DNA from 2 places in the Agarivorans sp. JK6 genome. Region 2 is predicted to be linked to the other one. Evidence: predicted binding sites of a transcription regulator. Region 2 holds the regulator's gene; the other holds the start of a gene.

Region 1 (3,424 bases), 1.0 Mb from region 2:
ACATGGCCACCAATCATCTTATTCAATTGGGCCACCGCGAGATTGTGCATATTAAAGGTGCCGAGGGGCATCCCGATGCTCAGCAACGTTATGAAGGGTATTGCCAGGCCATGGAGCACGCAGGTTTGCCTGTGAAGCTGCAGCTGGTTGAGCAGGGCGATTTTACCGAACAAGGCGGTTTTGATGCGGTGCAGCGTTTGTTAACCAACAAGCGTCAGTTTAGTGCTATTTTTGCTTCTAATGATTTAACCGCACATGGCGCAATGTTGGCTTTATACAAAGCCAAGCGACCAGTGCCAGAGCGGGTTTCGGTGATTGGATTTGATGATGTGCCGGGCTCGGCGTTTTTCATTCCGCCGCTAACTACAGTGCGTCAACCCATATTTGATACCGGTTATGCTGCCGCCTTAACCATTTTAGACATGCTAAATGGTGGTGCTAGCAATAACTTCCGTATTCCTCCAGTTGAATTGGTGAAACGCGAAACCACCCAAGCACATATCCTCTAGTTAAAGCTTGCGAGTTTGCTGCCTAAGTCGTTTATAATCGGCTTAGGCAGACTTAACTACGTAGCTATGAAAACCAATTTAATCACTCGCCCTGGCTGGCATAAACTCGATGAAGAATTAAAGTACTTGTGGAAGGTTAAACGCCCTCAAGTAACTCAAGCGGTATCCGAAGCCGCAGCACTGGGTGATCGCTCAGAAAACGCGGAATACAAAGAAGGTAAGCGAGAGCTTCGCCGCATCGATTCTCGATTAAGGTTCTTAACCAAGCGCTTAGATGCGCTAGAGATTGTTGACCATCACCCCCAACAAAACGGCAAAGTATTTTTTGGCGCATGGGTCGAGCTGGAAAATGATGAAGGCGATATCGTGCGCTACCGCATTGTTGGCACCGATGAAATAGACCCAAAGCTGGGTTACATCACTATCGACTCTCCCATGGCTCGGGCGCTTATCGGCAAACAAGTTGACGATGATGTGTTTGTAAAAACGCCCTCTGGCACTAAAGAGTGGTGGATTAATCTTATTCAATACACCCCTTTCGAATAGCTGAGATGATTCTGTTAGCTAACTATTTGTCTTAATGCATATTTAGCGAGTAGTTAGCGGCTAAAATCCCCATGTTGAAAATAATTCATCTAAAGCTATGTTTAAGATGAATAGCGTTGACTTACTTTGTCTTCTCTTTAGTATCTAGCGGTATAGACGTCTAAAAGTCTTTAACGGAGAAGGTCAATGGGATTTCACAACGCGCAACAAATCGAAACACTCAATCAAAGCTTAAGTGAGCTTAACCGCGATATTAACGTGTCCTTTGAGTTCTTCCCGCCAACCACCGAGACCATGGAGCAAACCTTGTGGTCGTCTATCGAGCGTTTACAAACCTTAAAGCCTAAGTTTGTATCAGTAACCTACGGCGCAAACTCGGGTACCCGAGACCGCACTCACAAGGTGATTAAGGCAATTAAAGACCGCACAGGCTTAGCGGCTGCACCGCATTTAACCTGCATCGACTCAACGCCCGATGAGCTGCGCCAAATTGCTCGCGATTACTGGAACAGCGGTATTAAAGACATTGTGGCACTACGAGGTGATTTACCAGAAGGCTCTGCCAAGCCGCAAATGTACGCCAGCGATTTAGTGGCTTTGTTAAAAGAAGAAGCTGATTTTGATATCTCGGTAGCGGCTTATCCAGAGATTCACCCAGAAGCAAAAAGTGCCCAAGCTGATTTGCTGGCTCTAAAACGTAAAATGGATGCAGGTGCCAACCGCGCCATTACCCAGTTCTTTTTTGATGTAGAAAGCTACCTGCGCTTTCGCGACCGCTGTGCAGCCATTGGCATTGAAGGGGAAATCGTACCCGGTATTTTGCCAGTATCTAACTACAATACCCTGAAAAAGTTTGCCTCTTTTGCCAATGTAAAAGTACCAAAATGGCTACACAATCAGTTTGCTGGCTTAGAGAATGACCAAACTACTCGAAACCTAGTAGGCGCCAGTGTAGCCATTGAAATGGTTAAAGTATTATCGCGCGAAGGAGTGAAAGACTTTCACTTCTATACGCTTAACCGCTCGGAGTTGTCGTATGCTATATGCCACACCTTAGGTGTTCGCCCAGCTGAAGCCGTACCTGCTTAGTGACGAATGCAGCTGAGAGATAAAAAGCCTAGCAATGCTAGGCTTTTTGTATCTGGGAATGCGTTCAATAACAGTAGATTATCTTCAAAAAAGCTTTCGGGAAAATATTGTTAGTTGCGTTCCTCAATTTCATGATGGATTCTAGTCATATATGCTTGTTGATGCTGAGATAACTCGCTCATAGGTGTTATACGCAGTTGGTCAAGTATGCTTTGATCTTCAATTATGCCTATGGGTTTAACTCTTATTTCATATTTATCATGACTCTCAATCGCTTGAAAAAACGTAAAGCCATGTCTCGTATCTGTTGTAGATGTGAAATGATAGCCTGCCGCAATAACTTTCCTTTTATCCGACTCAGAGACACTAGCTCCGAATATTATACCCTTTATAAGGTGTTGATTAATCTGAAGGCAACGTAACTCAGCAGGAAGGGGCCCATAAGTAGGGAAGAATAGCCGAACTTCTTTTTCATATTTCCAGTCAGTAAATTTTACCAAGCCAACTGAATTTTCCTCCATAGGAGCAACATCACTAGACAAAGACTCTGGGACATCGTAGTCCGCTTCGGCTGCGGTGTAACAAAACTTGTGAATTAACCTACTAAAGGCATTTATTTTGGCTGGTGTCCTAGAGTACTTAACTTCTTCTAGGCGTAGTCTCTCATTGTTATATAGTCCAAGTTCAATTACGGATCCTTTATTTCTAAAACCTGAAAGATTACATAGAGTTGACTTTACATCGACATATCCGTCATCAGATTCATAAATGACGACAATACCTTTTTCTGCGTTACCATAGTGCCCCCACATTGTTGGGTTTATAGCATTAGTTGAAAATGAGCAAATATATTTTGGCTCATGCATTTCTTTTAGAAGGTGTGCTTCGGTGAAATCACGAAAGCAATCCAATATGTATTGCCTTTCAGTATGGCTAAATTCACGGGTAAAGCTCAAGGGTATTGACTCTGTTAGTAACACTACCACCTCAGTGAACTCTAGCTTCCTTTTTCGAGTTTTATTAAAGACTGCTTTGTATATTTTAGGAGCTAATGATAGTAATTTAGTCGCTTCTTCAGGATTTGGGTAGAGTCTGTACCTTACACACAATTCTACTAATACATAGTCAATAAACCTTAACCAAACCTCCTTGGAGCCTTGAAAGAGATACTTGGGTCGGCACTCATGTTTATCGTTCAATTCTTCAGAGGATGCAAAAAAAACTTCCCCTCTTTTAAGCATCATCAACGACAACGCATTTATGCTCTGATACTTATAGAA
Region 2 (3,424 bases):
CCGTTCTACACTGGTAAGCAACGTAACGTTGATACCGGTGGTCGTGTTGATCGTTTCAACAAGAAATTCGCTGTATTGGGCAAAAAATAAGCCAGCCTTATTTACGCTACACAGCAAAAAAAAAGCGCCTAAGGGCGCTTTTTTTGTGTCTGGGGCTTAATAGTTTTTAGATTAAGCTAAATTGCTTTTTAGTTAGAAGTTTACCTTCATGGAATACTTCAAATAACCAGTCACCAGTAACAGCTTCCCATTTTTCTTCGATGAAGTAGAAATGACAATTACTCGTTGTCCCGTTTTTTAGTTTTAGCGTTTTACTGTATGACATCGAAGTATAGATTTTCCCGTCATCATCTATCATTTCAGGGCTGGTAATCGATTTAGTTACTTCAACCTTTTTTTGTCCAGCTTTTACTTCAAAACAATAACCAAAAGTTGTACCCACTTGAGCTGCTATCTCAGTTGTTTGCTTAGTGACTTTTCCACTCTTACCCGTTAGTACCGAATCGTTTGGCGTATTGCTTGCTGAGTATTCTCCTGTGAGACTTGATTGCCCGTAAATCCCGTAGTCGAGAATTGTTGAAGTTACTTCGGTATTTGATTCAGTACTGGCACATCCTGCTAATAGAATTAGCGCAGCTGTGTATAGCTTTTTCATGATCATCCTTGACGTTATTAACTGACTTAAAATAGAAATTTTTTTGAGGATGATAACTAACTAAACTAGAAAGTCGATTGCTTAATGTTTTGCTGAGCTTATTTTCTTTCGAAGTTAGACATACGCAGCTGAACTCATTAGCAAACGCAGTACAAACTTTCACTTCATATTTAGTGTCTCCTGAGTGTTCAGATAATGCGGGGCAACCTTTCTTTTGCTTCATTTTCTTTGGTCGGCAAAGAAAAATGACGTCGCCGAAGGCGAAACGGGTGGGTTGCGCTATCGGATGAAGGATAGAGTAATTGGAGGCAAGCATAGCCTTAAGTAAGATAAAGCAACAAAAGCCGCTTAATCAGCGGCTTCGTTTTATCAATTAGTAGTTAGTTGTTGGCTTCTTCTCTCTGCTCTAAAGAGTGAGCTTTACCCAAGGTCCAAGTATCATAATCTCGCAGCACATAGAGAACTAAGCATGCAGCTAGCATTGGCCAAGCAGCAAAGAACAATAAGTTATTAAATGGGTCTAGATACTTAGCAAATGAAGAAAATGTTGAACCAGCATGCAGTACCAACACCGCAAGGTAGGTGATATTTTTCCATAAACCTAAGGTAAAGGCTGCGATAAAGGCGAGTTGTGCAAGACCCATGGCAATAAGTGTATTGGTGGTTAAATTTAATCCGTAAAAACCAGAGAACACTTTTATAGCATGCTCTGGTACAAGTACTTTATCTAATGCCCATATTGTAAACACGAGGGCAATGCTTAGCCTTAAACATAAAAGGCCAAGTGATAGCTTTGAGGCTAACTGAGGTGGGTACGACGTTTTCATCCTTTTACCTATTTTAAATTAAGAGCCTGTTTACAGACCGGTAAGCCCCCAATTTGATTACAGTTTATGAGTAATAGTTGGTGAAAATAGTTTGTTGTACGCTGGGTTTAGGCAATAAAAAAGCCGCTCGGTGAGCGGCTTTTTAAAGTCTTAATCTTCTTTATCCAATTCTGCTTGGGCGGCTTTTTCTAAGGCTGGGTCTGGCTTGTCTTTTTGCAAGTCGGCGTCATCGGGGAGCGGCTGGCCTGTGTAGGCGTGCAAAAATGCTTCGCAAAGTAGCTCACTGTTGGTGGCGTGGCGTAGGTTATTTATTTGTCTACGGGTTCGCTCATCGGTCAATATCTTTAGCACTTTTAGTGGGATAGATACTGTGATTTTTTTTACTTGTTCGCTTTTTTTACCGTGCTCAGCGTAAGGGCTGATCCACTCACCATTCCAATCTGTAGACATTCTGCAATACACACCAAACTAAAGAGACCCTATTGTAACGGGGGAAATGCGACTTAGCAATCCAACAGCAAAGACATTTAGACGTCTAGAAGTGTTGACGTCTTATTTGCTGGTGGTAAAGTGGCAGGATAAATTGAGGGAGTAAATCAGCAATGTCTTTAAAAGATCTACAAGCGGCTACTATAGCAGTGCGCAGCGGTATTGAAAGTGATACCCAACACGGTGCGGTAGTGCCGCCTATTTATTTGTCGAGTAACTACAGCTTTGCTGATTTTAACCAAAAACGCCAGTTTGATTATAGCCGTTCGGGTAATCCTACTCGCCACATTTTAGCCGAGGCGATTGCCGATTTAGAACATGGTGCTGGTGCGGTAATTACTAACACCGGTATGTCGGCGGTTAACCTTGTTACTGCCTTGCTTGAGCCAGGCGATTTATTGGTTGCACCGCATGATTGTTACGGTGGTAGCTACCGTTTATTCGACAGCCTAGCTAAAAAGAATGCTTTTGAAGTGGCTTTTGTTGATCAAAACGATGACGCAGCTCTAGCTCAGCTATTGGCTAAGAAGCCTAAATTGGTATGGTTAGAGACCCCAAGTAACCCTTTGCTTCGAATTGTAGACATTAAAGCCATTGCCGAGCAGGCACATGCTGCAGGCGCATTGGTGGTGGTAGACAACACCTTCTTGTCGCCTGCTTTGCAAACGCCAATTTTGTTAGGTGCCGACATTGTGGTGCACTCGGCCACTAAATACATTAACGGCCACTCGGATGTGGTGGCCGGTATGGTGGTTGCGGCCAACGAAGAACTGGCCGAGCAATTGGCGTGGTGGGCAAACTGTTTAGGGTTAACGGGTTCGGCTTTTGATTCGTACCTTACTTTGCGTGGTTTACGTACCCTTAAAGCACGAATGAATGTACACCAACAAAATGCCCAAGCCTTGGTGGAATGTTTACAGCAGCAACAAGCGGTGGGCGCGATTTACTATCCAGGTTTACCAGAGCATCCTGGGCATGTTTTAGCGCAAAGCCAGCAAAAAGGCTTTGGTGCTATGTTCAGTTTTGAATTGAATTTAGAAGAAAGCCAAATGGTTAAGTTTTTAAAAAGCTTACAGTTGTTTTCTTTGGCGGAATCTTTAGGTGGCGTAGAGAGTCTAATTGCTCATCCGGCTACCATGACGCACGCTGCCATGTCGGCGGAAGCGCTAGCAGAGGCTGGCATTTCTAATCAGTTATTGCGGGTATCGGTAGGCTTGGAAGATTCGCAAGACTTAGTTAATGATTTACAGCAGGCCTTTGCCCAGCTGTAGTTTTACCAGCGTTGTAGAGAGGTAAGTCATGTCGGTAAATAGACATGTGCATAAATTTGGTGGCAGCAGCTTAGCTGATGCAGGGTGCTTTAAGCGGGTGGCGGCCATTGTGGCCGAGCATACTCAAGCACAGGATTTAATTGTGGTATCGGCAGCGGGTAAAACCACTAACCGTTTAATCA

Evidence for each region. The regulator MetJ, encoded in region 2, represses methionine synthesis genes. The targets are predictions, from matches to a motif close to TAGACGTCTAGACGTCTA.
Region 1: the regulator MetJ is predicted to act here: its motif matches at 1,209-1,226, upstream of metF (methylenetetrahydrofolate reductase).

Annotation. Positions count from the first base shown of each region.
Region 1 covers NZ_CP113525.1:4,115,094-4,118,517, reverse strand. The annotation lists gene OV592_RS19015 (substrate-binding domain-containing protein) at 1-509, shown strand, start outside; gene greB (transcription elongation factor GreB) at 576-1,055, shown strand; gene metF (methylenetetrahydrofolate reductase) at 1,242-2,144, shown strand; gene OV592_RS19000 (DUF2971 domain-containing protein) at 2,255-3,424, opposite strand, start outside.
Region 2 covers NZ_CP113525.1:441,318-444,741, forward strand. The annotation lists gene rpmE (50S ribosomal protein L31) at 1-90, shown strand, start outside; gene OV592_RS02070 (DUF3859 domain-containing protein) at 167-655, opposite strand; gene OV592_RS02075 (hypothetical protein) at 1,036-1,404, opposite strand; gene metJ (met regulon transcriptional regulator MetJ) at 1,633-1,932, opposite strand; gene metB (cystathionine gamma-synthase) at 2,085-3,242, shown strand; gene metL (bifunctional aspartate kinase/homoserine dehydrogenase II) at 3,271-3,424, shown strand, end outside.